4 regions of the Streptomyces sp. NPDC051180 genome follow, and region 1 is predicted to be linked to each of the others. Evidence: riboswitches for the same ligand, from Rfam matches in the RefSeq annotation. Region 1 holds a riboswitch; each other region holds the start of a gene.

Region 1 (7,741 bases):
GACTGCGCCGGGGGCCGCACGGTCCTGCTGCTGCCCTCCGGCGAGGGCGACCGCGCGCTGACCGACGGCCTCGCCCGGCTGGCCGGCTCCGGCCGGCACACCATGCCCGACCTGGAGCTGCTGCCCGGCTCCTACGACCTGCCGGGCGCCCGCCTCCTCGACGTGGTGCAGGTCATGGACCGCATCCGGCGCTCCTGCCCGTGGTCCTCCCGGCAGACCCACAAGGGCCTCGCCAAGTACGGCATCGAGGAGGCGTACGAACTCGTCGAGGCCATCGAGGACGACGACCGCGAGGCCCTGCGCGAGGAGCTCGGCGACGTCCTGCTCCAGGTGGTCTTCCACGCCCGGATCGCCGAGGAGGACCCGGAGGAGCCGTTCTCCGTGGACGACGTGGCGGCGACGCTCGTCGAGAAGCTGGTCCACCGGCACCCGCACGTCTTCGGGGACGAGACCGCCGAGACCCCCGAGGAGGTCAAGGCGCACTGGCTGCGGACCAAGGCCGTCGAGAAGCGGCGGGAGTCCGTCACCGACGGCGTGCCGCTCGGCCAGCCGGGGCTCGCGCTCGCCGCGAAGCTGGCGGGCCGGGTGCGGACGGCCGGTCTGGACGTGCCGCTGCCGGAGGGCGAGGGGATCGGCTACGAGCTGCTGGCCCTGGTGGCCGGGGCCGAGGAGTCCGGGGTGGATCCGGAGGCCGCGCTGCGTGCGGCGGGCCGTGCCTACCGGGACGCGATCCGCGCGGCGGAGGGGCTGTGAGCGGAGCCCGGGGACGGCGGCCCCGGTGCGCCGAGGCGCCGGGCACGACGGCCCTGATGACGCTGTTCTTCGGCTGGGAGGCGGCGAGCGGCGGGACCCCGTGGTGGGCGCGGACCGTCTTCGCGGTCGTCGCGGTCGGGTGCGCCGTGGACCTGGTGCGGTTCGCCTTCTGGCGCACGCGCGCGCGGGGTTCGGTGCGGGTCTGACACCCGGCTCCGGCGCCCGGCTCCGGCACCCGGTTCAGCGGGGGCGCGGGGCCCGGGCCTCGGGGTCGTGCCAGAGGACCTGGGGCGGGCCGAGGAGGCGTTCGGCCGTCGTGCCGGGCCGGGTGGCGAAGCGTCCGACGGTCGGCAGGGTGTCGTGGTGGACGCGGTCCGGGTCGGTGCCCAGCTCCTCCAGGACCTCGGCGACCTCGGTGAGGAAGGCCGGCGGCCCGGCGAGGTAGACGTCGTGGGCCTGCCAGTGGCCGCAGGCGCGCAGGGCCTGGACCAGCCGCTCGGTGGCCTGGTCGCGGCGCCGGCCGGGCGCCGAGGTGATGTAGGTGACGTGCAGCCGGGGGAGCCGCTCCTTCAGCAGCTCCACGTCCGGCCGCCCGTACAGGTACTCCTTGGCGCGGGCCACGACGAAGAGCCGGCCCTCGAGGTCCGGCTCGACCGCCGCGGCCTCCTCCAGGAGGGCCTTCACCGGTGCCCAGCCCGTGCCCGCGCAGATGTAGGTGCGCACTCCGCCCGGCGGCGTCCGCGCGGTGAGGGCGCCGCCGGGGGCGCTGAGCCGCAGGAAGTCGCCCTGGCCGGTCTCCTCGACGAGCGCCGTGCTCATCGCGCCGCCCGCGATGCGGCTGACGTGCAGGTCGACGGTGCCGTCCGGGCGGGGCGCGTTGCCGAGGGAGTACGTGCGCCAGACGCGGGGCACGCGCAGCGAGCTGACGCTGACGTACTGCCCGGGGAGGTAGGGGAGCGGGCGGCGGGGGCGGAGGGTGAGGAGGGCGAGGTCCTCGCCGTGGCGCCGGTGGCGGACGACGTCCGCGTCCCACCAGGCCGGCTCCCCGGCGGCGGCCGCCTCGTCGGCGCCCGCCAGCATCAGTTCGGCGATGTGGCCGTACGCCTCGGACCACGCCTTCTCCGCCTCCACCGTCCAGGCGGCGCCGGCGGCGTGCGCGAACGCGGCGAGCAGGCTCTCGCCGACGGCGGCGTACAGGGCGGGGGAGGCGAGGAACTTGCGGTGGTCGCGGCCCAGCCGGCCCAGGTAGCCGGCGAGTCCGGGGTCCTCCAGACGCGTCACCACATGGGTGAGCGCCGCGAAGAGCCGGTCGCGCTGCGGCTGCATCTCCTCGGGGAAGAGCGCCCGCACCCCGGGGTTGTTCCAGAAGAGGTGCGAGTAGAAGAAGGTGACGGCGTGTTCGGCGCGTCTCTCGACGACGGCGAACGTGGCTCTGAGCAGCTGAGGGTCCACCGGCATGAATCTAGGGCACGACCTGCACCCCTTGATCACAGGTTCTCCACGAACGTGACGTCCGGGGCGGACCTGTACGGTCGTGGCGTGAGCACAGCCCCCGGCCCCGCCCCCGCCCCCGAGCTCTTCACCTGGGAGTTCGCCAGCGATCCGTACCCCGCCTACGCCTGGTTGCGGGAGCACGCGCCCGTGCACCGGACGACGCTGCCCAGCGGCGTCGAGGCATGGCTCGTGACCCGGTACGCCGACGCCCGGCAGGCGCTCGCCGACCAGAGGCTCTCCAAGAACCCCGCGCACCACGAGGAGTCCCCGCACGCCAAGGGCAAGACGGGCATTCCGGGTGAGCGCAAGGCCGAGCTGATGACCCACCTGCTCAACATCGACCCGCCCGACCACACCCGGCTGCGGCGGCTCGTGTCGAAGGCGTTCACCCCGCGCCGGGTCGCCGAGTTCGCGCCCCGCGTACAGGAGTTGACCGATCGGCTCATCGACTCCTTCGCGGAGCGGGGGAGCGCCGACCTCATCCACGAGTTCGCGTTCCCGCTGCCCATCTACGCGATCTGCGACCTCCTCGGCGTGCCCCCGGAGGACCAGGACGACTTCCGGGACTGGGCCGGGATGATGATCCGCCACGGCGGCGGGCCGCGCGGCGGCGTCGCGCGCTCGGTGAAGAAGATGCGCGGCTATCTCGCCGAGCTGATCCACCGCAAGCGCGGGGAGCCCGGCGAGGACCTCATCTCGGGGCTCATCAGGGCGTCCGACCACGGCGAGCACCTCACCGAGAACGAGGCCGCCGCCATGGCCTTCATCATTCTCTTCGCCGGCTTCGAGACGACCGTCAACCTCATCGGCAACGGCGTCTACCAGCTGCTGCGCCACCCCGCGGAGCGCGAGCGGCTCCAGGCGTCGCTCGCGGCGGGGGAGCGGGGGCTGCTGGAGACCGGAGTCGAGGAACTGCTGCGGTTCGACGGGCCGGTGGAGATGGCGACCTGGCGGTACGCGACGCGGGCGCTGACCGTCGGCGGGCAGGAGATCCCGGCGGGGGACCCGGTCCTCGTCGTCCTGGCCGCCGCGAACAGGGACCCGGAGCGGTTCGACGGGCCGGACACGCTCGACCTCGCCCGGCGCGACAACCAGCACCTGGGGTACGGGCACGGCATCCACTACTGCCTGGGCGCGCCGCTCGCGCGGCTGGAGGGCCAGGCGGCGCTCGCGACGCTGCTGACGCGCCTGCCGGATCTGCGACTTGCCGTCGATCCGGACGAACTGCGGTGGCGTGGCGGGCTCATCATGCGTGGATTGCGCACGCTTCCGGTGGAATTCTCCCCGTCCGTTCCCCGCCCGTGAACTGACTTCGCATCAGAAATGTGATCTTCGCGTGATCGCGGGTCGACCGACTTGTGATGAGCGTTCGAATACCGCTACGTTTCCCGGCAGTCTCAGCCGTCACGCGAAAGGCGCTCCTATGCGTTCCGGGAACGGACGACACCGTCGCCCCCGTCAGGCCCCCGCCATCGTCGTCGCCGCCGGTGTCACCGGTTCGGCGATGGCGCTGCCGTTGCTCGCCACGGGCTCCGCATCCGCCGCCGACGCGGCCACCTGGGACCGGGTCGCCGAGTGCGAGTCCGGTGGCCAGTGGAGCGCCAACTTCGGCAACGGGATGTACGGCGGGCTCCAGTTCACCCAGGACAGCTGGGAGCGGAACGGCGGCCTCGCGTACGCCCCCAGCCCCGACCTCGCCAGCCGCGCCCAGCAGATCGCCGTGGCCGAGAAGGCTCTTGCCAAGGGCAGCACCGAGTGGGCCACCTGCGCGCCGATCGCCGGGCTGACGAACGACGGGAAGGCCACCGGGGTGGACCCCGGCCCGACCTCCGTCCCCACGGCCCCCACCGGTCCCGTCGCCGAGTCCAACCGGACCGACGGCACCCCGTCGGGCTCCGCCGGCTCCTTCCGGCACGCCCAGACGCCGAAGACCGCCACGGCCACGCCCACCGCGCCGGCCGTCCCGGAGGACCCGAACGCCTCGCTTCCCCCGACGGTCCCCGTCACCCCCGGCGTGCCCGTCACGCCCGGCACGCCCACGACGCCGGGCACGCCCACGACGCCGGTCACGCCCGACACGTCTGTTACGCCCGGTATGCCCGTTTCCCCCGGAGTGGAGGAGGGTGACGGGTCGTCGACGGCCCCCGGGTCCGGAAAGCATCGGGGCGACGCCGCTCCGGAGGAAACCGACAAGGCGGGCAATTCACCGGAATCCGGCAAGCATGCCTCGCCCACGGACGAGTTGGCGGACGCCTCCACCTCGACGCCGGCGACCGACGCCGCGAAGAATTCGGGCGCAAAGGACAGTGCGGACACTTCGGACGCGTACACCGTGCGGCCCGGCGACAGCCTGTCCGATATCGCGCAGTCGAACGAACTGCCCGGAGGGTGGACGGCCCTCTATGACGCCAACCGCCAGACGGTGGGCGCCGATCCGGACCTGATCCTGCCTGGTCAGAGCCTCGAACTGACGGTGGATCCGGTCACGGCCGAAGGGTAGTTCGGGACTGAATGTCCGGTTCTGGGCAAGTGAGACATGGGTCTCTTCGCCCCAACTGGCGTGTCCTGCCCGTGACCTTTGCCTCCGTCACCTCTCACCTGCACAAACACCCCCCGCCGGAGGGCAAGGAGGGGCGAAATTTCCGCAATGCGCCTCTTTGAACTTCCGGTGGGTCTGTGTCTACGGTCTTAACCGCTCGCCACCGCGGGCCCCGTCGACCGAAACGCCGAATCCTGCCGTCGGTCGATGGGAACAGTCGTCGCGTCAGCGCCGAAGGCAGGAGCGGGGGACCCAAGGTAAGTGCCGGCCCCGGCCGTCGAGAGACGGCCGACGACCGGCTTGGGGTGAAGTCGCGTGCAAGGACACGCGGCCGGGCAACTCATTGGCCCGAACCCGACAGCTCACCTCGCAGGCGTCGGTGAGGAGAATCTCCATGCTGTTTTCCGGCAAGGGCAAACACCGTCGTCCCTCCAAGGCCACCCAGGTCGCCACGCTCGTCGGCGTCACCGGTGTCGCCGTCGCCGCCCCGCTGATGACCGCGGGCACCGCCTCGGCCGCCACGGGCGCCGAGTGGGACCGGGTCGCCCAGTGCGAGTCCGGCGGCAACTGGGCCATCAACACGGGCAACGGCTACTACGGCGGCCTGCAGTTCTCGTCGTCGACGTGGGCCGCGTACGGCGGCACCGCCTACGCCCCCAACGCCCACCAGGCGTCCAAGTCGCAGCAGATCACCGTCGCCGAGAAGGTCCTCGCGGGCCAGGGCAAGGGTGCCTGGCCGAGCTGCGGCGTGGGTCTCTCCCGCACCACCTACACCGGTGGCACCACGGCCCCCGCCCCCGAGCGCAAGGCCACCCAGCCGACCACCCGCAGCGAGCAGCGCCAGGCCCCCAAGAAGGCCACCGCCGCGCAGGCCCCGCGGAAGGCCACCGCCGCGAAGACCGTCGTGACCCCGGCCGGCAAGACGGTCAAGCAGGGTGACGGCGAGTACCGGGTCAAGCCCGGTGACACCCTCGGCACCATCGCCCGGGACCACGGCGTCCAGGGCGGCTGGGCGAAGCTCTTCGACCTGAACAAGGACGTCGTCGAGAACGCCGACCTGATCTACGTGGGCCAGCAGCTCCACCTCAAGTGAGCCCGGCGACCCTCCCGCGGTGACCACCCCGGTCCGACGTGCCCTCCCCCGTGCACGCCGGGCCGGGGTTTCGCCGTGTCAGAGGGAGGGCGTTCGGGACACGGAGGCGGTTACCACCCAGTAGATCTGAGGCCCTTCGTCCCGTAATACCTGCCCTTGGGTCCTTTTTCGTCCCAGGGTGCGGGCGCCCGGCGGGCGGGAGCCCCCGAGCCGGTTAGGCTCTTGTCGCAAGGCCAAGCGACCCTGCACCGACCTTGCGTCACATCCAGCGTCACATCCCAGAAGGAGATGCTCGTGCCGTCCATCGACGTCGTCGTAGCCCGGGAAATCCTGGACTCCCGAGGCAACCCCACGGTCGAGGTCGAGGTCGGCCTCGACGACGGCAGCACCGGTCGTGCTGCCGTTCCGTCCGGTGCCTCCACCGGTGCCTTCGAGGCCATCGAGCTCCGCGACGGTGACCCCAACCGTTACCAGGGCAAGGGTGTCGAGAAGGCCGTCCTCGCCGTCATCGAGCAGATCGGCCCGGAGCTCGTCGGCTACGACGCCACCGAGCAGCGCCTGATCGACCAGGCCATGTTCGACCTGGACGCCACGGAGAACAAGGGATCGCTCGGCGCCAACGCCATCCTCGGCGTCTCCCTCGCCGTCGCGCACGCCGCCTCCGAGGCCAGCGACCTGCCGCTCTTCCGCTACCTCGGCGGCCCGAACGCGCACCTGCTGCCCGTCCCGATGATGAACATCCTCAACGGTGGGTCGCACGCCGACTCCAACGTGGACATCCAGGAGTTCATGATCGCCCCGATCGGCGCGGAGTCCTTCTCCGAGGCCCTTCGCTGGGGTGCGGAGATCTACCACACCCTCAAGGGCGTCCTGAAGCGCAAGGGCCTCTCCACCGGCCTCGGCGACGAGGGCGGCTTCGCCCCGAACCTGGAGTCGAACCGCGCCGCCCTGGACCTCATCATCGAGGCCATCAAGGAGGCCGGCTACGCCCCGGGCACCGACGTCGCGCTCGCGCTCGACGTCGCCGCGTCCGAGTTCTACAAGGACGGCGTGTACGAGTTCGAGGGCAAGTCCCGCTCGGCCGCCGAGATGACCGAGTACTACGAGGAGCTCGTCTCCGCGTACCCGATGGTCTCCATCGAGGACCCGCTGTACGAGGACGACTGGGCGGGCTGGAAGGTCCTCACCGACAAGCTGGGCGCCAAGGTCCAGATCGTCGGCGACGACCTCTTCGTCACCAACCCCGAGCGCCTCGCCCGCGGCATCGAGGAGGGCACCGCGAACGCCCTCCTGGTCAAGGTCAACCAGATCGGCTCGCTGACCGAGACGCTGGACGCCGTCGAGCTGGCCCAGCGCAACGGCTTCAAGTGCATGATGTCCCACCGCTCCGGCGAGACCGAGGACGTCACCATCGCCGACCTCGCGGTCGCGGTGAACTGCGGTCAGATCAAGACCGGCGCCCCGGCCCGCTCGGACCGCGTCGCCAAGTACAACCAGCTGCTGCGCATCGAGGAGATCCTCGACGACGCCGCCGTCTACGCCGGCCGCAGCGCCTTCCCGCGCTTCAAGGGCTGACAGGCGTCACCCCCGGCAGTTCCGTCCGTCCCCGCACTCGGTCCCGTACCGTGTGCGGGGACGTCCGCGTGAACAGGGGAGGCGACACGACATGGCCGCGAAGGACCGGGACCGGTTCTCGACCGCGACCCGGATCAGACTGCTCGGCGAGCAGACAGCCGCCCGTGTCTACCGCTCCCAGACCCGCCGTCAGGCCCGCCGCTCCCGGCTCACCGGCCGCGCGGCCTTCCTCGCCCTCGTCGTCTGCTCCCTCGTCGTGGCCCTCGCCTATCCCATGCGGAGCTACG
Region 2 (7,741 bases), on a different contig from region 1:
CGGCGGCCTCCACCGCCTCGGCCACGAGGGCCGGGTAGTAGCCGCTGCGCTCGATCGCCGCGCGCAGCCCCTGGGTCGTCGTCCCGCTCTTTGCCATGGACTCCATCCTACGGGGCCGTGGGCCCCCTCCGGCCCCGTCAGTAACGGGGCAGGCTGCGCGGACCGAGGTCGGTCCGGGGCGGCGGAGGGGCCAGCCGGACGGTGGTGCCGAGGACGGAGAGCCCGCGCGGGGCGACCACCACCGGCTCCAGGGAGACCGCGACCACCTCGGGATGGTCGTCGACGAGCCGCGAGACCCGCAGCAGCAGCTCCTCCAGGGCGGGGGTGTCGACGGGTGCGGAGCCGCGCCAGCCGAAGAGCAGCGGCGCGGTCCGCAGGGAACGGACGAGTTCGGCGACGTCCCGGTCGGTGGCGGGGACCAGCCGGTGGGCCGTGTCGCCGAGCAGTTCGGAGGGCGCGCCCGCCAGGCCGAAGGAGAGGACGGCGCCGACGGCGGGGTCGATGGCGGAGCGGACGACGGTGTCGACCCCCCGGGGCACCATCGCCTGGACGACCGGCTGGAGCTCCTCCGGCTTGCCCAGGACCTCGGTGAGTTCGGCGTAGGCGGTGCGGAGCTGCTCCTCGGACGCCAGGTCGAGGCGGACGCCGCCGAGGTCGGGCCGGTGGCGCAGGTGCGGCGCGGTCGTCTTCAGGGCGACGGGGTAGCCGAGGCGCGCGGCGGCCGCGACGGCGGCGTCGGGGGTGGGCGCCGGCAGGGTCGGCCGCACGGCGACGCCGTACCGCGCGAGCAGCTCCCCGGCCTCGTCGGTGCCGAGGGTCACACCCCGGGAGTCGGAGTCGTCGGCGCGCTGGTCGCCGAGCACGCGCGCGATGAGCCCGGCGGCCCCCGCCTCGTCGATGTCCTCGTACTCGGGCACCCGGCCGGGTTCGGCCGCCTGGCGCCGCCACTGTCCGTACCGCACCGCCTCGGCCAGCGCCCGCACGGCGCGCTCGGCGGCGGGATAGGCCGGGATGGCGGCCGGGGCCGGAGGGGCGAGGGGCGTCTCCTCCGCACCGGCGGGCAGGTCCGAACGGGTGGCGGCCCCCGTACCGGAGGGCGTACTCGTGTGAGGTACGTCGCTTCCGGGGCGCGCAGCGGAGGGGCCGGCGGTCGCGGGTCCGGCGGCGGGTCCGGCTGCGGCCTCGGATCGCGTGGCGGCCGAAGGGGTCGCGTCCGGGGTGGTCGCCTCCGGTCGGGCGGCGGCGGGGCTCGCGCCGTCACGGCCGGGCGGGGCCGGGCGGGTGCTCGTGGCGACCGCGAGGGCCTCGGCGAGACCGCCCATCTCGACGTGGACGACGACGACGGGCTTGGTGGGCGCGGACGCCGAGGCCACGGCCTCGCGGAGGGCGGCCGCGAGGACCTCGCCGTCGCCGAACTCGGTGGCGCCGTTCTCGCCGACCCAGGGGATCGCGGTGACGACGACGGCGTCGGACGTCTCGTCGGCGAGCGCCGCCGCCAGGGCGTCGCGGAAGTCCGCCGGCTCCGCCGCCGTCGTCAGGTCGAGCGGGCGCAGCGGCCGCAGCCCCTCGGTCAGGCAGGCGTCGTAGGTGAGGAGGCCGAGCGACTCGGAGTTGCCGAGGATCGCGACGCGGGGCCCGGCGGGCAGCGGCTGGGCGGCGAGGAGGAGTCCGGCGTCGACGAGTTCGGTGACGGTGTCGACGCGGATGACGCCTGCCTGGCGGAGCAGCGCGGAGACCGTGGCGTGCGGGATGCGGGTGACCGGCACCCGGTGGCCGGGCGGGGCGCTGCCGCTGTGCCGGGCGCCCTTGACGACGACGACCGGCTTGACGGCGGCGGTCCGGCGGGCCAGCCGGGTGAACTTGCGGGGGTTGCCGATCGACTCCAGGTAGAGGAGGACGACGTCGGTGCCGGGGTCGTCGTACCAGTGCTGGAGGAAGTCGTTGCCGGAGACGTCGGCGCGGTTGCCGGCCGAGATGAAGGAGGAGAGGCCCGCGCCGCGCCGGTGGAGCCCGGCGAGGAGGGCGATGCCGATGGCGCCGGACTGGGTGAAGAGCCCGATGCGGCCGGCGGCGGGCATCTGCGGGGCGAGCGAGGCGTTGAGCCGGACGTCGGCCGCGGTGTTGATGATCCCGAAGGCGTTGGGGCCGATGATGCGCATCCCGTACGAGCGGGCCTGCCGCACGAGTCGGCGCTGGCGCTCCCGGCCGTCGGCGCCGCTCTCCGCGTATCCGGCGGACAGGACCACGATGCCCCGGACGCCGTGCTCGCCGCAGTCGGCGACGGCCTGCGGGACGCGTTCGGCCGGGACGGCGACGATCGCCAGGTCCACCGGTGCGCCGATGGCGCCGACGGACGGGTGGGCGGGGACCCCGTCGAGCTCGGCGGGGCTGTCGGTGAGCGCGGCGTTCACCGCGTACACGGGTCCGCTGAAGCCGGCCCCGATCAGGTTGCGGAGCACGGTCCGGCCGACGCCGCCGGGGGCCCGGCCGGCGCCGACCACGGCGACGGAGCGGGGGGTGAGGAGCCGCTGCACGGAGCGGGCCTCCGCGCGCTGCTCCCGCGCACGCTGGACGGCGAGGGAGCGGTCGGTGGGTTCGAGGTCGAGGTGGAGCCGGACGGAGCCGTCCTCGAAGCTGCGCTTCTGGGTGTAGCCGGCGTCCGTGAAGACCTTGATCATCTTGTTGTTGGCGGGGAGCACCTCGGCGGCGAAGCGCCGGATGTCCCGCTCGCGCGCCACGGCCGCGATGTGTTCGAGGAGGGCGGAGGCGACGCCGCGCCCCTGGTGGGCGTCCTGGACGAGGAAGGCGACCTCGGCCTCGTCGGCGGGCCGGGAGGCGGGCATCCCGCGGTCGTCGATGCGGTCGTAGCGCACGGTGGCGATGAACTCGCCGCCCACGGTCGCCGCGAGTCCCACCCGGTCCACGAAGTCGTGGTGGGTGAAGCGGTGGACGTCCTTGGCCGACAGGCGCGGGTAGGGGGCGAAGAAGCGGTAGTACTTCGACTCGTCCGAGACCTGCTCGTAGAAGCTGACGAGACGCTCGGCGTCGTCGGCGGTGATGGGTCTGATGCGCGCGGTGCCGCCGTCGCGGAGGACCACGTCCGCTTCCCAGTGGTCGGGGTAGGCGTGCTCCGGCGGGGCCGGTCGATCCGCCGCTTCCGACTGCTCCGACGCGCTCTGCATGGGGTCAGCCTACGGCCGCGACACGACCGCGGCACCGCTCGCGCGGCGGGTGTGCGCCGTGCAAGGTAGGGAGGGCCGAAGGGCGGTCCGATCCGGGCCGAAGGTCGGCGCGAGCACCACGCAGCACATGAGAGACTGGTCTAGACAACCCGCTTGAGACCCGAAGGGCAACACCATGGCTGAGCGCCGCGTCAACGTCGGCTGGGCCGAGGGCCTGCACGCCCGCCCCGCGTCCATCTTCGTCCGTGCCGCCACGGCTTCCGGCGTCCCGGTGACGATCGCCAAGGCCGACGGCTCCCCGGTGAACGCCGCGTCCATGCTCGCCGTGCTCGGCCTGGGCGCGCAGGGCGGCGAGGAGATCGTCCTGTCCTCCGACGCCGACGGCGCCGAGGTCGCGCTGGACCGTCTCGCGAAGCTGGTGGCCGAGGGCCTCGACGAGCTCCCCGAGACCGTCTGATCCGCTTCCCCGTGGAATCCCTTCGGATTCCGCACACGCAAAGCCGTGACTGCCGAAATCGAGGCGGTCACGGCTTTCGCTTTTCCCGGACGATCGATTTCGGGCAGCGCGAACAGCGCCCACCGAATTCCTGTTCTTTGTATACGGCCACTTCGTTAATTCCGGACGCTCGCCGTGTTGACGACATGTTGCGAAACCCTCACACGGTCGCGTCCCGATGTTTTCAGGCGGTGCAGCGACAGGGTGCGCTCCGCGTGGAGCGCGGTCAGCGCGCGGGCCCGCTCGGCGTCGCCGCGCGCCACCGCGTCCACGATCGCGCCGTGTTCGGACCAGACCTCGACCGGCTGGGCGGGCTGGTCCACCACGTACATCCAGGCGATCTTGTGGCGCAGCTGGGTGAGCAGCGCCGTCAGGGCCGGGCTGCCCGACGCCTGCGCGAGCGTCTCGTGGAACCAGCCGCCCAGCGAGCGCAGGTCCTCGCCCTGACCGCGCCTGGCACGCTCCTGCCCCAGCCTGACCAGGCCCCGCAGGACCTTGAGGTGGGCGTCGGTACGGCGCTGGGCGGCCCGCGCCGCCCCCAGGGGCTCCAGCAGCGACCGCATGTCGAGGAGGTCGGCCGCATCCTGCTCCGTCGGTTCGGCGACGTGCGCGCCCGCGTGCCGGCGGGTGAGGACGAAGCCCTCGGACTCCAGGGTGCGCAGGGCCTCGCGGACCGGGACGCGCGAGACCCCGTACCGGCGGGCGAGCTGTTCCTCGGTCAGCCGGCTGCCCCGCTCGTAGACACCGGAGACGATGTCGTCCCGGATCGCCGTGCATACCGACTGCGCGGGAATGCGCATATCCGACCTCCGCCTTGGTCCGCGCGAGACAATTCGAGCGGCGCCTGTTCTGCGCCTGATCTTCGACTCTATTGCAGCGCGCCCGAATTTCCGATGCCCCGAAGGAATCCTTGGCGAACGTCACCGGCTTCGGGACAGCGAAAAGCCCCGGCTCAGTACGAGCCGGGGCTTTTGCGACGCGATGCGCGGGCGGTGCGGGTCAGACCGCGACGCCGCGGGCGCGGAGGTACGCGATCGGGTTGATGTCGGAGCCGTAGTCCGCGCCCGTGCGCGCCTCGAAGTGGAGGTGCGGGCCGGTGGAGTTGCCGGTCGAGCCGGAGACGCCGATCGGCTGGCCGGGCTCGACGGTCTGGCCGACGTGGACCCCGATGGAGGAGAGGTGCCCGTACTGGGTGAACGTGCCGTCGTTCATCCTGATGACGATGTTGTTGCCGTACGCGCCGCCCCAGCCGGCCTCGACGACGGTGCCGGAGCCCACGGAGACGACCTGCGTGCCGTAGGCGGCGTGGAAGTCGACGCCGGAGTGGCTGCCGGAGGACCAGAGCGACCCGCCGGTCTTGTAGCCGGTGGAGATGTACGAGCCGGCGACGGGGAGCTGGAAGGAGGCCAGGCGGCGGCGCTCGGCCTCGCGGGCGGCGCGCTCGCGCTCCAGCCGGATCTCCTTGGCGCGGGCCTCGGCCTTGCGCTTCGCCTCGGCCTTGGCCTTCGCCTTGGCGATGGCCTCGACGGCCTCCCGCTCCTGGGCGGCGGCCTGGGCGTTGATCCGGTCCACGAGGGAGTCCTCGGTGATCACCTGGGTGAGGCCGGTGTCCTCGGGGGAGCGGTTGTCCGTGTCGGCGGCGAGCGCCGGGGAAGCGAGGGTTCCGATGACGCCGGTGGTGGCGAGGGTCGCGACGCCTGCGATGCCCACGCCGCGGCGTGCCATCCGGCTCGGACCACGATGCTTCCCGGTGGCACGGGTGAACGCCATGTAGGGGCTGGTCCTTTCCTTCCTTCTCGCCTACCGGGTTAGCTGACGGGTTCGGAGCAGGAAGGTCTCCTACGGGCCCCTCCGCACGAGACGAAGGCGTCCGATTCACCCCAGGGACTCGATGTGGGTCCCCGGCTCCCCAGGCTCGCGCCTGACGGGGACTCGGCGATGACTGTCCGATGCCGCGGCTGCGGCACGTGCAACTGACGAACAGCCGCACCGACGCTATGCGGATCGTCTTTCAATCACCAACCGGACAGGCTTTTTGTAAGACATGCCACAGGGCATACGATCACCGTTGCCCTCAATACGGACAAAGGGGAGGACCCCGGCGAACAGCTCGCCGGGGTCCTCCCGTTGCCTCACGAGGGCCGGAATCAGCCCGTCACGACGGTCACTTCGCCGATGCCGAGCTCCCGCACCGGCTCCGCGATCTGCGCCGCGTCGCCCACGAGCACCGTCACGAGCCGGTCCACGGGGAAGGCGCTGACGACGGCCGCGGTCGCCTCGACCGTGCCCGTCTCCGACAGCCGCGCGTACAACTGGGCCTGGAAGTCGTCCGGAAGGTGCTGCTCGACCTGGTCGGCGAGCGTCCCGGCGACGGAGGCGGCCGTCTCGTACTTGAGCGGCGCGACGCCCACCAGGTTCTGCACGGCCGTCTCGCGCTCCGCGTCCGTCAGCCCCTCGGCGGCGAGGGTGCGCAGCACCTGCCACAGGTCGGCGAGGGCCGGGCCGGTGTTGGGCGTGTCGACGGAGCCGCTGATGGCCAGCATCGAGGCGCCGTTGCCCCCGGCGTCCGAGCGGAGCACCTGCCCGAAGGCCCGCACGCCGTACGTGTAGCCCTTCTCCTCGCGCAGGACCCGGTCGAGCCGCGAGGTGAGGGTGCCGCCGAGGCAGTACGAGCCGAGGACCTGGGCCGGCCAGACCCGGTCGTGCCGGTCCGGACCGACCCGGCCGATGAGCAGCTGGGTCTGGACGGCGCCGGGACGGTCCACGATGACGACCCGTCCGGTGTCGTCGGCGGTGATCGGCGGCATCGGGAGCGGCTCGGCCGGCTCGCCGGTCCAGGCGCCCAGCGAGTCCGCGAGGACCTTGTCGAGGTCCACGTCCGTCAGGTCGCCGACGACCACCGCGGTGGCCGTGCCGGGCCGCACGTACGCCTCGAAGAAGGCGCGGACGGCGGCGGCGTCGATGGCGGCGACGGTCTCCTCGGTGCCCTGACGCGGCCGGGACATCCGGGACTCGGCCGGGAAGAGCTCCTTGGAGAGCTGCTTGGCGGCGCGGCGGCCCGGGTTGGCCGTCTCGTGCGGGATCTCGTCGAGACGGTTGCGCACCAGGCGCTCGATCTCGGTGTCCAGGAACGCCGGCGCGATCAGGGCCTCGGAGAGCAGCCCCAGGGCCTTGGGCAGCCGGGAGGCGGGCACCTCGAGGGAGACCCGCACACCCGGGTGGTCGGCGTGCGCGTCGAGCGTGGCGCCGCACCGCTCCAGCTCGGCCGCGAACTCCTCCGCGCTGTGCTGGTCGGTGCCCTCCGAGAGCGCCCTGGCCATGATGGTGGCGACACCGTCGAGACCGGCGGGCTCGGCGTCCAGCGGGGCCGGCAGGAAGATCTCCACCGCCACGACCTGCTGGCCGGGGCGGTGACTGGTCAGCAGCGTCAGACCGTTGTCCAGCGTCGTCCGGTCCGGGGCGGGAAAGGCCCAGGGCCTGGCGACACCCGGCGCCGGCTGCGGGTGGAAGTCCATGCTGGTCAAAGACACGGCAGCGTCGGTCACTGGTCCGCTCCCTCTTCCTCGTCGCTGTCGCTCTCGTCGGCGGCCACCGGCTCGTAGACCAGGACCGCGCGGTTGTCGGGGCGCAGCTTGGCCGCGGCGACCGCCTGCACCTCCTCGGCGGTGACGGCCAGGACCCGGTCCACGGCCGTCAGGGCGAGCTGCGGGTCGCCGAACAGCACGGCGAACCGGCACAGTTCGTCGGCGCGGCCCGCCACGGTGCCGAGCCGGTCCAGCCACTCGCGCTCCAACTGGGCCTGCGCGCGCTCCATCTCCTCGGGCGTCGGCCCCTCGGCGGCGAACCGGGCGAGCTCCTCGTCGACGGCCGCCTCGATCTGCGGGACCTCGACGCCTCCGGAGGTCTTCACGTCCAGCCAGCCGAGCGAGGGCGCGCCGGCGAGGCGCAGCAGGCCGAAGCCGGCGGCGACGGCCGTGCGGTCGCGGCGGACCAGCCGGTTGTGCAGGCGGGAGGACTCGCCGCCGCCCAGGACCGTCAGCGCCAGGTCGGCGGCGTCGCACTC
Region 3 (7,741 bases), on a different contig from region 1:
TGTCCGCCGGACTCGCGCAGCTCCGCGTAGGCCAGGGCCATGAACCAGGAGGTCCCGCAGCCGATCACCGCGACCCGCTCGCCTCGCCGGGGCAGGGCGGGGGCGTGCTGGGGCAGGGTGCGGGCCGCCTGGCGCCAGGTCGCCGGCTGGGAGGCGATCTCCAGGGAGGTGCGAGTGGTGGCCATGCGGAGCTCCTTGCAAGAAGGGTGCGCGATGATGAGTGATTCTGTTTGAAGTAATGCTCATTCAAGCAGAAACATGCAGTGCGTTTCCAGATACCACGCCCCACCCGACGACCTGGATCGGCGCACGCCGGCACCGGCGGCAAGGAGGGGCGGAGCGTGTCCGGGTCAGCCTGGCGCGCCGCCGAAGACGGCCGTCCAGCTCGCCGAGTCCGGCGTGAACATGATGGCCGTCTGGCGTCATTGGTTTCACAACGGACCAATCCAGGCCCCGATCTCCCTGGCCTCCGGCTGTTAACCCAGTAATTACGGCACAGCCGTATACCTTTAAGCTCGCCTCCCCCATCATGTGTCCGACGTGCCGCTGGGGCACACCGTGACACGAGAGGCGGGGCATGCTTCCCATCAGCCGCAGGGGATTCGTCGGGATCGGCGCGGGGCTCATGGCGGGTGCGGCGCTGCCGCCGACGCGGGCTTCGGCCGCCGCGACGGCGGCCACCGGCACCCTCACCGACGTCCGGCACGTGGTGATCCTCATGCAGGAGAACCGCAGCTTCGACCACTACTTCGGCACCCTCCGCGGCGTCCGCGGATTCGGCGACCGCGCCGCGGGCAACCTGCCCGGGGGCTGGGGCATGTTCAACCAGCCGAACTGGGGCGGTCGGCACTACCCCTGGAAGCTGAGCGACACCCCGCCGGCCGGCGGGGTCGACGGCGAGACCCTCGCGCAGTGCAACGGCGACCTGCCGCACAGCTGGACCTCGCAGCACGCGGCCTGGAACAAGGGACGCCTCGACAACTGGGTGACGGGCGTGGGGAACACCCGCTCCCTGGGCCATCTGGACCGCGGAGACATCCCCTTCCACCACGCGCTCGCCGACCACTACACGATCTGTGACGCGTACTTCTGCTCCGCCCTCAGCGCCACCGGTCCCAACCGCACGTTCCTGTGGAGCGGGAAGATCGACGGCTCCAGCAAGGACGGAGGCGACGAGTCGGGCCTGACCTGGGAGACGTACGCCGAGGCGCTCCAGCGGGCCGGAGTGAGCTGGAAGGTCTACCAGAACGCCCAGGACAACTACGGCGACAACGGTCTGGCGTACTTCAAGAAGTTCGCCGACGCGCGGCCCGGCGACCCGCTGTACGACCGCGGCATGGGCTCGGTCGCCAAGGTGACCGGTTCGACCCCGGACGACATCGCCGCCGCGATCCGCGCCGACGTCCTCGCGGGCACGCTGCCGCAGGTGTCGTGGGTGGTCGCCAGCGAGGCGTTCTCGGAACACCCCTACGCTCCACCCGGCGACGGCGCGCACTTCGTCGATCTCGTCTACCGGGCGCTGGCGGCCGACGCCGAGGTCTTCGACTCGACGGTGCTCTTCCTGAACTACGACGAGAACGACGGCTTCTTCGACCACGTGCCGCCGCCGGTCGCTCCGCCGGGGACGCCCGGCGAGTACCTCGACGGCACCCCGATCGGCCTGGGCTTCCGCGTCCCCATGATTGTCATGTCCCCGTGGACCCGTGGCGGCTGGGTGAGCTCCGAGGTCTTCGACCACACCTCCGTGCTGCGCTTCATGGAGACCTGGACGGCCGCCCTCGGCACGCCGGCCACCTGCCCCAACATCAGCGCCTGGCGCAGGAAGGTGGCGGGGGATCTGACCGGCGTGTTCGACTTCGCGAACCCGGTCTACGGCGTGCCGGCCGGACTCCCGTCCACGGCGAAGGTCATCGGTCAGGCGACGTGCGGCCCGATGCCGAACCCGGCGCCCCAGAACAACGCGCTGCCCGCGCAGGAGTCCGGCACCCGCCCGGCGCGCGCCGTGCCGTACCAGGTCAACGGCAACCTCGACCGGTTCGAGTTCGGGGCCGCGGGCAAGATCCTCGCCTGGTTCTCGATGACGAACCAGGGGACGGAGGCCCGGCGCCCGGCGCACTTCTCGATCCACCCGCACCAGTACCGCGACACGGCCGCCTGGCAGTACACCGTCGACCCGGGAGGCACGGCGTCCGACTACTTCAACATCGGGCTGGGGTCGGGTTCCGGCAAGTACGACATCTCGATGATGGGCCCCAACCGCTTCCTGCGGCGCTTCATCGGCGACGCCTCCAAGGCCGGCAAGGCGGTGGAGGTCGCGGCGCGGTACGCGACCGAGCCGGGCACGGGGAAGACGGCCCTGTGGTTCAGGATGACCAACTCCTCGGGGGGCCCGGTCACCTTCACCGTCCGTTCGAACGCCTACCGCACCGACGGGCCGTGGACGTACACCGTCCCCGCGAACTCCAGCCGTGAGGACTTCTTCAACGCGGTGGCGTACCAGGGCGGCTGGTACGACTTCACCCTCCTCGCCGACATCGACGGGACCTGGTCGCGCCGGTACACCGGCCACATCGAGACCGGGGCGCCGAGCGTCACCGGCTGACCCGGTCCCCGGTGTGCCGGGCGGGCAGCCCGGCACACCGGCGGGGCGGTCAGCGGCCGGCCCGTGCGGCTCTGTCGATGGTGGCGTCGAGCAGGGCCACGGCCTCGTCGGCCGTTCGGCCGGGGGCCCGGTTCCACGGTCCGATCAGGTCGTGCCACCCCCGCGAGCGCAGCTCGGTCATGATCCAGGCCGCCGCCTCGTTCATCGTGTCCGCGCCGCCGTGGCCGAGCCGGTGCGCGGCGAGCAGGGCGCCGCACACGCAGCGGGCCCCCCGCCTGTCCCGCAGCTTGTACGGGGCGTTCTGCCAGCCCCATTCCGTGAGCACCAGGCGTGCGTAGCCGAGGTGGACCGACGGGCGCAGTTCGGGCCTGCCGATGCGGCGCCAGACGTGGAGCCGGTCCGGCAGGGCGGCCCCGACGCGGCCGGGCAGCCGACGCTCGGCCGGGAGGGTGGGCGGGAGCGCGTCGAGCGCGTCGGACACCAGCCGCTCCACCGGCACCGTCAGGAGATCCCGCCAGCTCTCGACGGCAGGGGGCGAGCCGGCGGAGGCGAGGGGCTCGTCGGTGGCCCAGTCGGCGACGATCCGCTGCCAGGCGGCGCTGTCGTGGAGCGCGGCGCCCTCGTGGTCGACGGCGTCGGGGCTGAGCCGGGGGGTGGAGGTGGAGGTGACGGGGTACATCCAGCGGCTCCTCGGTCGGGGTGGATCCATCTTTCATGACGAATGTCGGTTTTGCGACTTTTGCCCTTGAGTGCCCGCCTGCCGGAGGGGGCTTTTCCACCCACTCCCCCATTAACAGAATTACCGTGCATATTCGGACATTGAGACCCTGGTGACGCGACTCACTCCCCGACCGGGATCACGGCGGCCGGAATCCGTGCGAGCCATGGGGCATAAGGAAGTTAGCCGCACCGGAGAGCCGGTCGATCTTGAATTCCGTGAATTCGGTGATCCTTTTACTGCGGAGGACGACCCGGTCCTCTTGTTATCCGTCGCATTACTGGCCTACGGTCACCTCCATTCGAGCGGATCGCCTAATCCTGCCACTGCTCGAAATACCTCCCTTTTCACCCGACGGCAGGAGCGGGGGACCCACGAATACGCCGGCCCGGATTCCGGAACGGCTCGGGGTGCAGCCGCGTGCGCGCGGCCGGACAGCTCCCGTCCGAACCCGACAGCTCACCCCGCAGGCGCCGGAGAGGAATCCCGTCATGCCTGCTCACGGTAAGCACCGCCGCCCCCGTCGCCGTCCCGTCTCCCAGAGCCTCGCTCTGGTCGGCACGGGTGGCGTCGCCCTCGCCCTCCCGCTGATCACCCCGGCCGTCGCCGGCGCCGCGCCCGTCTCGGGCGCCCCGGAATTCGCCGCCCGGACGGTTTCCGCCCCCGCGGCCGCGCCCGCCGCCGCCAAGGCCCCGGCAGCCCCCGCGGCAGCCCGCACCTACACGGTCGTCAGCGGTGACTCGCTTTCCCTGATCGCCCAGAAGAAGGGAATTCAGGGCGGCTGGAAGGGCCTTTACAAGACCAACCGCACCGCCGTGGGTGACAATCCGTCACTTATTCACCCCGGGCTCGAACTGACGCTTCGTCGGGATTCCGCCGAGGCCGCCGCGCCCAAGGCGAAGAAGGCCGCCACGACCGAGCGGGCGAGCCGCTCCGAGCGCCGTGCGGCGGCCCCGGCCTCCACCGGTACGGGTGCCTCCGCCGCCGCTCCGGCCGCCGCCGCGCCGGCCAAGGCCGCGCCCGTCGCCGCCACCAACTACGCCGACAACCTGGACGGCTGGATCCGCGAGTCGCTGGCCATCATGGGCCAGCACGGCATCCCCGGCTCGTACGACGGCATCCTCCGCAACGTGATGCGCGAGTCCTCCGGCAACCCCCAGGCCATCAACCTGTGGGACTCCAACGCTGTGGCCGGCACGCCCTCCAAGGGCCTCCTCCAGGTCATCGAGCCGACCTTCCTCGCCTACCACGTGCCCGGCACGTCCATGGACCTCTTCGACCCGGTCGCCAACATCACCGCCGCCTGCAACTACGCGGCCGACCGCTACGGCTCCATCGACAACGTCAACGGCGCCTACTGACCCCCGAAGTGCGCGGTGAACCAGGAGGCGGCCAGCCCGGCCACCTCCTCCAGGGCGCCCCTCTCCTCGAAGAGGTGGGTGGCGCCCTCCACCACGGCCAGCCGGTTCTCGCACCGCAGCCGTGAGAGGGCACGCCGATTGAGGTCCAGCACCGACGCGTCCTCGCCACCCACCACCAGCAGGGTCGGTGCCCGCACCGAGGCCAGCCGGTCACCGGCGAGATCGGGTCGGCCGCCGCGCGAGACGACGGCACTCACCGGGCTCTCCGGAGCGGCCGCCGCCCACAGGGCGGCGGCCGCTCCCGTGCTCGCACCGAAGTAGCCCAGCGGAAGACCCGCGCCCACCGGCTCCCCGGCCAGCCATTCCGTGGCCCCCGCCAGCCGGCCGGCCAGCAGCGGCGCGTCGAAGACCAGCTCCCGATCGCCCGCCTCCGCCTCCGTGAGCAGGTCGAACAGCAGGGTCCCGAGACCCGCCCGGTGGAGCTCCCGCGCCACCGCCCGGTTCCGCGGGCTGCGCCGGCTGCTGCCGCTGCCGTGCGCGAACAGGACGATGCCGACGGCTCCGTCGGGCACGGCGAGCAGCCCCGCGGCCGGCATGGCGCCGGCGACCGGGATCCGCACCTCCGCGTCCCGGACCGCGGGCTGCCGCGCGGCGCGGTTGCGGTCGAGGCAGGCGATCACCTCGGCGTCGGCGGTCTGGGTGAAGTCCCGGTAGAACGGTCCGATCGCGTAGAAGACCTCCGGCTCGTGGACGCTGACGGTCTCGTCCGCCTCTCCCCCGAGCCGAGCCGTCCAGCCACGCGGTGCCACCGGGACCGCCAGCACGATCCGGGCCGCGCCCCTGGCGCGTACCACCCGGCAGGCCGCGAGCGCGGTCGCCCCCGTGGCGAGCCCGTCGTCGACCACGACGACCGTCCTGCCCCGCAGGGACAGCGACCCCCGGCTGCCCCGATAGCGGCGGGCACGCTCGTCGAGCAGCGCGTGCTCCTCCTCCTCGACGGCGGCCAGACCCCGGTCGTCCACCCCGGCATCGCGCAGCACCCGCTCGTTGAGCACCCGCACGCCGCCCTCACCCAGGGCTCCCATCGCCAGTTCCGGCTGCCGGGGGACGCCCAGCTTGCGTACGAGACAGATGTCGAGCGGGGCGCCGAGGGCCTCCGCGACCTGCGCGGCGACCGGGACGCCGCCTCTGGGCAGACCGAGGACCACGACGTCCTGGCCCTTGAGGTGGTCGAGACGGCCGGCGAGCTGCCGACCGGCGTCGGTGCGATCGCTGAAGAACATGATCCGCCGCCCTTCCGCCCGCGCGGCCCGGGCCCGGGCTCGGGGAGGAGCGGCGTGCCCCGCCCCCTGCCCCTCCTCCCAGGGTAGACGCGTCGGCGGTGCGGGGTCGGCGGCCGCGGGTCAGCGGGACTGCAGGGCGTCGAGAGCGACGGCCTGGGCTATCGCGAGCCGCCGGTCGAGCTCGGGGTCCGCTATCTCCAGGACGTACCGGTCGCGCAGACCGAAGCGCTTGTCGACGGACATGACGGACCGTCCGGCCCGGGCGAAGTCGAAGTGGTACGGCACGACGAAGGGAATGAGGTCCGTGAAGGGCAGCAACTCCCAGACCCGCCGAAGCAGCGCCACGCCCTGATGCCGCTCGCACCCCGTGGTCTCCGCCGTCGCGCCCTCCTGCGCGAGGTGCCAGGTGCTGCGGAGCAGGGAGGCGGCGAAGTCCTTCCGGAAGCCGCCCAGCCGGGTGCCGGAGGCGCCGTGCACGTCGTAGGTCGCACCGACGTCGAGGACCTGGCGGGCCTTGAAGGTGAAGAGGACCTGGCGGCGGGACTCGTCCGTGTAGAAGGTGACGTGCTCCTTGAGCGCCATTCTCTTCTGGTGGGCGAACGCGACGAGTTCCGCCTCCTCGCCGTCGGGGCCCACGGTGTGCACCAGGTAGCGGTTGGCCATCGGCGTGACCTTCTGCCGGACGAGGAAGCGGTGCTGCGACTGCGCGAGGCCCATCGGGTGGCTCCTGCCGATCGTGGACGGTCCGCCGCGGGCCGTCCCGTGGCGTCGTGGCCACGATGATCACGTGAAGCGTCACCCCATCGCTGTCCTCGAAAGTCGTCCGTCCGGTCGACCTTCGGATGACTTTCGGGACCGCGCCGCCCCCGCGGAGCGGACCTTCGTCGGCGCGCCGGCTCGGCACCGCGGGAGCGGCGGGCTCCCGTCAGGCGGCGAGGAACGCCTCGATGGCCTCCGCGAGCGCCTCCGGGGTCTCCTCGGGCGCGTAGTGGCCGGCGTCCTTCAGCACTTCGAGGCGCGCGTTGGGGTACCAGCGCAGCCAGGTGGCCTCCATGGCGTCGCTGCCGAGCGCCGGGTCGTGGGCGCCGACGACGAGGAGGACGGGCGTCGGGTTGTCGCGGACGCGCTCGTGGAAGTCGGTGCGGGACCAGGAGTCCAGATAGGCGCGGAAGGCGCGGGCGTTCGAGCGCCCCACGGAGCGGTCGACGAGCGTTCCCAGCCACGCGTCGTCGTACCGGCCGCCGGTGGTGTTGTCGATGATCGCCCGCCGGTTGGCCGGCGCCTCGGCCGCACCGGCGAAGAGCTCCCACGTCTCGCCGTCGAGCGGGAACCCCGCCGCCGAGACCGGCGAGATGCCGACGATCGAGCGGACGCGGTCGGGGGCGTCGAGCAGCATCAGCTGGGCCGCCTTGCCGCCCATGGAGTGGCCGATGACGGAGAAGTCGTCCCAGCCCAGGTCGTCGGCGACGGCGAGGGCGTCGGCGGCCACCTCCTCCATCGTGTACGCGCCCGGGTGGTCGAGGGCCTCGCCGTATCCGCGGCAGTCCACGAAGGCGTAGCTGCCGGCGGCACCGTCCAGGTGGGCGCGCAGCGGGTCGAAGCTGGTGCGGTCGCCGAACCAGTTGTGCAGGACGACGGCCCGGGCGGGCCCCCCGCCGTGAACGTCGTACGGAAGAAGCCGGTCCGTCATCGTGCCCCCTGCTCCGAGGTACTGGGATCCGCGCGCCGGCGGCGGCGGTCGACGACCGAGTGTGACGGTACGGACGCGTGTGGTCAA
Region 4 (7,741 bases), on a different contig from region 1:
CGAGCCGCCCCCCGAGGACACCGCGCCCGTCCCGCACCGGGACACCGACGAGCCGGCCTTTCCGGCCGCCGCGGACCGGTCCCAGTGGCGCTACCGGCCCCGCCGCGCGTTCTGGCGCAGCCGGGTCGTGCGGGCGATCACCGTCGTCACCCTGCTCGCGCTCTGCGCCCTGGTCATCCTGGCGATGGTCCGCGAGCAGACCGGCACCCAGGGCTTCCTCGTCGGCCTGGGCCTCGCCGTGCTTCCCGTGCCGCTGCTCATGGCCGCGTTCCGCTGGCTCGACCGGGTGGAGCCGGGGCCCTGGAAGAACCTGCTCTTCGCCTTCGCCTGGGGCGCCTTCGCCGCCGCGCTCGTCGCGATCCTGGCGAACTCCTTCGCGGTCCGCTGGATCGCCACGGCCACGGCCGATCCGGACTCGGCCGACAACCTCGGGGCGACGGTGATCGCCCCGGTGGTGGAGGAGAGCGCCAAGGCAGCCGCGATCCTGCTGCTCTTCCTCTTCCGCCGGCGGTACTTCGGCGGGCTCGTCGACGGGGTCGTCTTCGCCGGCTTCACCGCGACCGGCTTCGCCTTCACCGAGAACATCCTCTATCTGGGCACCGCCTTCGGCGAGGACCAGGAGGTCGGCTCCCCCGGCATCGGCATGGTGACCGCGGGGACGTTCTTCGTCCGGGTCGTGATGTCGCCGTTCGCGCATCCGCTCTTCACCGTGCTCACCGGCATCGGTTTCGGCTTCGCCGCGCTCGCCCCGCGCGGCAAGCGGCTCCGCAAGGTGCTGCTGCCGCTCGGCGGGCTGATCCTCGCCATGGGACTGCACGCCGCCTGGAACGGCTCGGCCACCTTCGGCGGCCCGTGGGCCTTCTACGCGGTGTACGGCGCCCTCATGGTCCCGGCCTTCGGACTGCTGACCTGGCTCGCCGTCTGGAGCCGGCAGCGCGAGCTGCGCACGATATCCGGCGAACTCCCGGCGTACGCCGCGGCCGGCTGGCTCTCCCCCGCCGAGCCCCTCGCGCTCTCCTCCATGCGGGCCAGGCGGCTGGCCCGTACCTTCGCCGGCGGGACGTACGGCCCCGCCGCGGCGCGCGCGGTCGGCGAGTACGAGTCCTTCGCGACCACCCTCGCCTTCCTCCGCGACCGGGCCCGCCGCGGCACGGCCGGCCCCGACTTCACCGCCCGCGAGCAGGAGCTCCTGCACCACCTCTGGCAGCGCCGTGCCGTCGCCTCCCCCGCCCTCACCCACGCGGCCCGCGCCACCGGCCGCGTCTGGGCGCCGCCGCAGTACCTGGACTACGGCGGCTACAACCCGTACCGCAGCTGAGCGCCGGTGTCCCGGGACCGACCGGGGCGGAGCGGAGCCCGCGGTCCGGCACGTGCCGGACCGCGGGCTCCGTCGTTCAGGCCGACGCCTCGGTGAGGAGGGTCAGGTCGGCCTCGGTGAGGGTGAGGTCGGCGGAGGCGACGAGGGCGGGCAGCTGTCCGACGGTACGGGCCGAGGCGATGGGGGCGGCGACGGTCGGCCGGGAGGCGAGCCAGGCGAGGGCGACGGTGGCGAGCTCGGCCCCGTGCGCCTCGGCGACCGCGTCGAGCGCGGAGAGGACGGCCCGGCCCCGCTCGGTGTCGAGGTGCCCGCCGGCGCCGGCGGCGCGGACGCTGTCGACGGTGGCGCCGGGACGGTACTTGCCGGTGAGGAACCCGGCGGCGAGGCCGTAGTACGGGACGGCGGCGAGCCCGGCCCGCTCGGCGGTCTCCAGGAGCGGGCCCTCGTAGGTCTCGCGGGAGACCAGGTTGTAGTGCGGCTGGAGGGCGACGTACCGGGTGAGTCCCTCGGCCTCGGCGAAGTCGAGGGAGGCGCGCAGCCGCTCCGGGGAGATGTTGGAGGCGGCGACGGCACGCACCTTGCCCTCCTTCACCAGCTGGTCGAGGGCGGTGACGATCTCCTCGACCGGGACGGACTCGTCGTCGAAGTGCGTGTAGTACAGGTCGATGTGGTCGGTGCCGAGGCGGCGCAGCGACTCCTCCGCGGCCCCCTTGAGGGTGGGGGCGGAGAGCCCCTTGAAGCGGGGGTGGGCGCCGGCCTTGGTGGCGACGACGATGTCGGACCGGTTGCCGCGGGAGGCGAGCCAGCGGCCGATGACGGTCTCGGACTCGCCGCCCTCGTTGCCCTCGGCCCAGGCGGAGTAGACGTCGGCGGAGTCGACGAAGTTGCCGCCGGCGGCGGCGTAGGCGTCGAGGACGGCGAAGGACTCGGCCTCGTCGGCGGTCCAGCCGAAGACGTTGCCGCCCAGGGCGAGGGGGAAGACGTGCAGGTCGGAGCTGCCCAGCGGGCGGAGAGAGGTCATGGAGGGATCAACCGCTCCCGTCACCGGGCCTATTCCGTCAGGGAACTGGCGCGGACCCCGCAGGGGGTTCCGCGCCGGGTCGTGACGGTGGGAGCGTCAGAGCGAGAGGCCCTTGGAGCGCAGCCACTGCGCCGGGTCGATGCCGTCGCCGCCCGCGGTGTGCACCTCCATGTGGAGGTGGGCGCCGGTGACGTTGCCGGTGGCGCCGACGCGGCCGATGGTCTCGCCGGTGCCCACGCTCTGGCCGGCGGAGACGGTCATCGACGAGAGGTGGCAGTACCAGATCTCGGTGCCGTCCGAGAGTTCCAGCACGATCCGGTAGCCGTAGGAGCCCGACCAGCCGGCCGACTTCACGGTGGCGCCGTGGACGGCCTTGAGCGGGGTGCCGGTGGGCGCCGCGAAGTCGAGACCGGTGTGGTAGCCGGAGGACCACATCGAGCCGGACTGCATGTAGGAGGCGGTGAGGGTGTACGAGGAGAGGGGCAGCGAGTAGCTCGCGGCGAGCTTGGCGAGGCGCTCGGCCTCGGCCTTCGCGGCGGCTTCCGCCTCCGCCTTGGCCTTCGCCTCCGCCTCGGCCTTCGCCTTGGCCTCGGCGGCCGCCTTCGCCGCCGCGTCGGCCTTGGCCGCGGCCTCCGCCGCCGCCTTCTCGGCCGCGGCGTCCTCCGCGGCGGCCTTGTCGGCGGCGTCGGCAGATGCCTGCTGCTGCTCGGCCTGCTGGAGGATGCGGGCGCGCAGGGCCTCGCCGGCGTCGGAGGCGCCGGTCGCGGTCTTCGCGGCCTGGTCGGCCCCGCCGGTGGGCTCGTCGGCGGTGGTGTAGGTGGCGGCGGTGAGCGGGTTGGGGTTGGCGCGGGCCGCGCTGACCGGCTCGGGGTCCTCGTCGGGGAGGAGGTCGCCGACGCCGGGGAGGTCGTGGGCGTCCGGCAGACCGAGGTCGGGGAGGTCGGGGAGCGAGATCGCGACCGGGGGCTTCTCCTGCGCGGTGGCGAGGCCGCCCGCGCCGACCGCGGCGATGACGCCGACGCCGAGGACGGTGGAGGAGCGGGCGAAGTTGGAGCGCTGCTTGACGACCCGGTGCCGGCCGCCGGAGCGGCTCTCGGCGCGGAGGGAGCCCTCGGTGGGGTTCCACTCGGTGTCCGGGGAGGCGGGAACCGCACCGCCACCGAAGGCATCGAAGGGGGCTTCGGGTGCGGGGGTGTTGGACGCCACTGAGGGGCGCTCCTTTCCTTCCTTCTCGCCTACCGGGTTAGCTGACGGGTTCGGAGCAGGAAGGTCTCCTACGGGCACGGTCGCACAGGTGCGAAAGGCCCGATTCACCCCAAGTGGTGGTTCCCCGGTTCCTTTTCAGGATTCGGCGCGTGCGCACGGTGCCGCCTCTTGCGACGGCTGGGACGACCGCGCTGCGTTATCGAACGTTAATAGACAGGGGGTCCCCATTCCAAGCCGTTCCTCTTGATCGTTCATCGAATTGGGTGGTAATGGTCCGAGTTGACCCCACCTCAGAACGGAACCCGTAAACCCCCTCGATCTGACGTTATGTCAATTGTTATCGCAGGGACACCTCTCGACTACGGCCGGTGACGGGGACGGCCCGGCGGCACCACCGGCATGGTCCGGCGCCGCTCCGGCTGGCCCTCCGCGGGCCGGCTCACCGCGAGCAGCGCCATGTCGTCCGTCGACCTCCCGCCGGTGTGCAGCCGCACGTCGCCCACCAGCGCGTCGAGCACTTCCTCGGGCCCCGGGAAGAGCCGGCCGGCGAGCCGCTCCGCGGGGTCGTAGAAGACACCCTCCGCGTCCCGCGCCTCCGACAGGCCGTCGGTGTAGAAGAGCAGCGTCGCGCCCGGCGGGTAGGACCGCGCCTCCGCCCGGTCCGGCCACGCCGCCAGGTCCCCCATGCCGAGCGGCAGCGCCGGATCCACCGGGTCCAGCAGGTCGAGCCGCCCGTCCGCGTACAGCATCAGCGGGGGCGGGTGCCCGCGGTTCACCAGCCGGACGAAGCCGCCGAAGGTGCCGCTGCCGTCGGCGCGCGGGATCTCGGCGAGCACCGCCGTCGTGAACCCCTCGAAGGCGTCGAGCCCGTCGCGCCGCATGCCCTCCCGGGCCAGCGCCCGTTCGAGCCGCTGCGCCACGCCCTCCAGGGTCCGCTCCTGCTCGGCCGCCTCCCGGAAGGCCCCGATGACGACGGCGACGGCCTCGACCGCCTCCAGCCCCTTGCCGCGGACGTCCCCGACCACGAGCCGCACCCCGTGCGGGGTGTCCTGGACGGCGAACAGGTCGCCGCCGATGAACGCGTCCGCCTGCGCCGCCTCGTACCGCGCCGCGCACTGCAGCCCGCCGATCCGCTCGGCGGGCATCGGCAGCACCGCCTTCTGCGCGGTCTCCGCGATGACCCGCGCCGACGCGAGCCGTTCGCCGCTGCGCCGCACCACCCGGTTGACGAGGAGGGCCAGCGCCGAGACGGTGAGGACGGTCAGGGTCTCCGTCAGCCCCGGGATGTCGCTCGCGGTGTCGTTGTAGAGGTGCAGCCCCACGGAGGCGAGTACCGCGGCGATCCCGGTCAGCAGGGTCGTCAGCAGGGAGAAGAACGGCGCGGCGATCAGCGGGGCGGCGGAGAAGAGCGGGGCCGCGGTGTACGACGCCGGGGTCGCCACGTCGTAGGCGACGCCACCCGCGATGACCAGGGGCGGCAGCGCCCGGATGAACCGCCGCGCGCCTCCGTACGCCAGGCCGTCGTCACCGTCGCGCCGCCCGCCGCCCGTCCCGCCCTGGGGGTGCCCCACCTGTGCTCTCCTGCCCGGTCGGCCCGGCCGCGGTCCCGCACCGCGCCCTCCCAGGGTGGCGGCCGCCGCACCGGCGGGCGACCCCGTGCGGCCGACTGGCGTAGCCGGGCCGCACGGGGTCGCCCGCCTTCAGTCCCCGGCCGCCGCGGCGAGCCGACCGCCCCGCGCCAGCAGGGCCATGGCCGCCGCGCACACCAGACCCACCGCGCACAGCGCGAGCCACGGCACCGCCGACCAGCCGGTCACGTCGAGCAGCGCGCCCGTCCCCAGGTTCCCGAGGGTGATCCCGATCCCGCACACGGTGTTGTAGAGCCCGTAGTGGGTGGCCACCCAGCGCCCCCGGGACAGGGCGACGACGGTGTCCATCTCGTACGGGTAGAGCACCGCGTTGGCGACGGCCAGGACCGCGGCGCACGACAGCAGCCCGACCGCGCCCCGGCCCAGGGCCGCCGGGGCCAGGAAGGCCGCGCCCATCAGGACGAGCCCGAGGACCAGACACCGCTCCCGGCTCAGGCGGCGCCTGCACCAGGCCGTGATCCGCAGCTGCCCGGCGAGCGCGACCAGCGCCGAGACGACGAACAGCGCCGTCGTGAGCGCCGTGGAGTCCGCGGCGAGCGGCAGCGCCAGGTACACCTGGAAGGACAGGACGTACGAGCCGGTCATGGCGAGCGAGAAGAACCAGAACGTCCGGTGGGACAGCACCGTGCGGAACTGCCCCCGCGCCTCCGCTTCCCGGGCGGCGGGCGCCCCGGCCCGGACGGGCAGACACCGCAGCTGTACGACGGTCAGGCCGGCGAACAGCACCGCCGCCACCGTGCACGTCAGCCGGAACGACACCCCCGTCAGGGCCACCCCGACGAGCGGCCCGAGCAGGATGCCCGCCTGGTAGTACACGTGGAACAGCGCGAAGGCCGCCACCCGCCGCTCCTCACCGGCCTCGTCGGCCAGACAGGCCCGCACGGCCGGGTTGAACAGCGCCCCCGCGAGACCGGTCGCCAGCGAGGCGGCGACCAGCATCGGCAGCGACTGCGCGAAGGCCAGCGCCCCGAAGCCGACCGTCCGCAGCGCGCAGCCGGCCACGATCAGCGGCTTGAAGCCGAGCCGGTCGGCGAGCGCCCCGCCGACGAGGAACATGCCCTGCTGGGACAGGTTCCGGGCGCCCAGGACCAGGCCGACCGCCCAGGCCGCCATCCCGAGCCCGTCCGCGAGGTGCGCCGCCAGGTACGGCATCAGCATGTAGAAGCCGAGGTTGATGGTCAGCTGGTTGACGAAGAGCAGCCGGACCGCGGGCGGGAAGGAGCGGCTCTGCCGCCACACGCCCCCCTCGGCGGCGGGCGCCGTGCTCGTCGCGGTCAACGGACCCGCTCCAGCACCTTGCGCGTCCAGCCGTCCACGCGCACGCCGGGCTCGTACGCCGCGGGCTCCTCGCGCACGGGCCCGTCGAGCAGGCCGTGCGCCGCGCAGAACTCGTCGTTGAAGACGGTGTCGAAGTACCGCTGCGGCCCGTCGGGGAAGACGGCCGCGATCCGGGTCCCTCGCGGCCGGGTCCTGGCCAGCCAGCCGGCGACCAGCGCGACCGCCCCCACGCTCCAGCCGCCCGTCGCGAACTGGCGCGCGGCCAGGCGCCGGGCCGACCGCACCGCCTCCGCGGGCCCGACCCAGTGGACCTCGTCGAAGGCACCGTGGTCGACGTTGGCCGGGTGGATGGAGGAACCGAGGCCGCGCATCAGCCGCTCCCCGGCCGGCAGGCCGAAGACGGTGGAACCGACGGAGTCCACGCCGACGAGTTCCAGTGCGGGGCTGCCGGTGGCGCGCAGCGCCCGGGAGATGCCGGCCGAGTGGCCGCCGGTGCCGACCGCGCAGACCAGCACGTCGATCCGGTCGAGCTGGCCGGAGAGTTCGGCGGCCAGCCCGGCGTAGGCGTCGGGGTTGTCGGGGTTCCCGTACTGGTCGGGCCACCAGGCCCCGTCGAGGCTCAGCAGCAGTTCGGCGACCCGGTCCATCCGGGCCTGCTGCCAGCCGCCGCGCGGGCTCGGCTCGGAGACGACGTGCACCCGGGCGCCGTGCGCGACGAGCAGCCGCTCGACGAGCGGTTCGAGGCCGGGGTCGGTGACGACGTGCACCGGGTGACCGTGCAGGACCCCGGCGAGCGCCAGGCCGAGACCGAGGGTCCCGGAGGTCGACTCGACGATGGGGGCGCCGGGCCGCAGCTCCCCGCGGCGCCGGGCCTGCTCGACCATGTAGAGGGCGGTGCGGTCCTTGATGCCGCCGAAGTTGAAGCCTTCGAGCTTGGCCCAGTAGCCGTCGTCGGTCCGGAGGACGGGGGTGTTGCCGACGGTCTGCCCGCCGACGGGCAGGGGCACGGTGGTGCCGAAGAGCAGATTGCTCATGGGGGAGGTGTCCTTGAGGTGGTACGCCGAAGGGAGCCTGGTCACGCGTGTGCGGGACCCGGCTCAGTTCCGGTCCACCCCGAGGGCGATCAGCAGACGGCCCGGCTCGGGTCCGGGTCCCGCCCGGCCCCGGACGCAGCGCGCGCGGGGATCGGTGCGGAGGTCCGCGGTGTGCGACCGGGGTACGGCTCCGCCGGCGTCCGGCGCCCCGGGCTGCGGGGCGGCGGCCTGCGCG

What was found. Region 1 has a riboswitch for cyclic di-AMP ahead of AB0424_RS26870 (transglycosylase family protein). Riboswitches for the same ligand answer to the same signal wherever they lie in the genome.
Positions count from the first base shown of each region.
Region 2: it holds a riboswitch for cyclic di-AMP, as region 1 does, so the genes downstream of both, AB0424_RS15505 (M23 family metallopeptidase) here and AB0424_RS26870 (transglycosylase family protein) in region 1, are expected to answer to the same signal.
Region 3: it holds a riboswitch for cyclic di-AMP, as region 1 does, so the genes downstream of both, AB0424_RS02395 (LysM peptidoglycan-binding domain-containing protein) here and AB0424_RS26870 (transglycosylase family protein) in region 1, are expected to answer to the same signal.
Region 4: it holds a riboswitch for cyclic di-AMP, as region 1 does, so the genes downstream of both, AB0424_RS09000 (M23 family metallopeptidase) here and AB0424_RS26870 (transglycosylase family protein) in region 1, are expected to answer to the same signal.

Region 1 covers NZ_JBFBBC010000018.1:53,683-61,423, forward strand. Annotated here, with positions in the region: gene AB0424_RS26845 (nucleoside triphosphate pyrophosphohydrolase) at 1-753, shown strand, start outside; gene AB0424_RS26850 (hypothetical protein) at 750-959, shown strand; gene AB0424_RS26855 (globin domain-containing protein) at 994-2,205, opposite strand; gene AB0424_RS26860 (cytochrome P450) at 2,293-3,552, shown strand; gene AB0424_RS26865 (transglycosylase family protein) at 3,671-4,747, shown strand; cyclic di-AMP (ydaO/yuaA leader) riboswitch at 5,006-5,177, shown strand; gene AB0424_RS26870 (transglycosylase family protein) at 5,181-5,879, shown strand; gene eno (phosphopyruvate hydratase) at 6,168-7,454, shown strand; gene AB0424_RS26880 (septum formation initiator family protein) at 7,546-7,741, shown strand, end outside.
Region 2 covers NZ_JBFBBC010000007.1:173,445-181,185, forward strand. Annotated here, with positions in the region: gene AB0424_RS15485 (DUF5998 family protein) at 1-97, opposite strand, end outside; gene AB0424_RS15490 (GNAT family N-acetyltransferase) at 138-3,182, opposite strand; gene AB0424_RS15495 (HPr family phosphocarrier protein) at 3,358-3,639, shown strand; gene AB0424_RS15500 (GntR family transcriptional regulator) at 3,795-4,478, opposite strand; gene AB0424_RS15505 (M23 family metallopeptidase) at 4,678-5,448, opposite strand; cyclic di-AMP (ydaO/yuaA leader) riboswitch at 5,461-5,626, opposite strand; gene AB0424_RS15510 (pitrilysin family protein) at 5,826-7,223, opposite strand; gene AB0424_RS15515 (pitrilysin family protein) at 7,220-7,741, opposite strand, start outside.
Region 3 covers NZ_JBFBBC010000001.1:537,706-545,446, forward strand. Annotated here, with positions in the region: gene AB0424_RS02380 (sugar isomerase) at 1-185, opposite strand, end outside; gene AB0424_RS02385 (phosphocholine-specific phospholipase C) at 578-2,602, shown strand; gene AB0424_RS02390 (hypothetical protein) at 2,652-3,281, opposite strand; cyclic di-AMP (ydaO/yuaA leader) riboswitch at 3,622-3,806, shown strand; gene AB0424_RS02395 (LysM peptidoglycan-binding domain-containing protein) at 3,812-4,681, shown strand; gene AB0424_RS02400 (phosphoribosyltransferase family protein) at 4,675-5,964, opposite strand; gene AB0424_RS02405 (hypothetical protein) at 6,085-6,681, opposite strand; gene AB0424_RS02410 (alpha/beta hydrolase) at 6,890-7,654, opposite strand.
Region 4 covers NZ_JBFBBC010000003.1:478,215-485,955, reverse strand. Annotated here, with positions in the region: gene AB0424_RS09010 (PrsW family intramembrane metalloprotease) at 1-1,318, shown strand, start outside; gene AB0424_RS09005 (aldo/keto reductase) at 1,395-2,339, opposite strand; gene AB0424_RS09000 (M23 family metallopeptidase) at 2,436-3,545, opposite strand; cyclic di-AMP (ydaO/yuaA leader) riboswitch at 3,557-3,703, opposite strand; gene AB0424_RS08995 (PP2C family protein-serine/threonine phosphatase) at 3,905-5,062, opposite strand; gene AB0424_RS08990 (MFS transporter) at 5,246-6,472, opposite strand; gene AB0424_RS08985 (PLP-dependent cysteine synthase family protein) at 6,469-7,506, opposite strand; gene AB0424_RS08980 (hypothetical protein) at 7,570-7,741, opposite strand, start outside.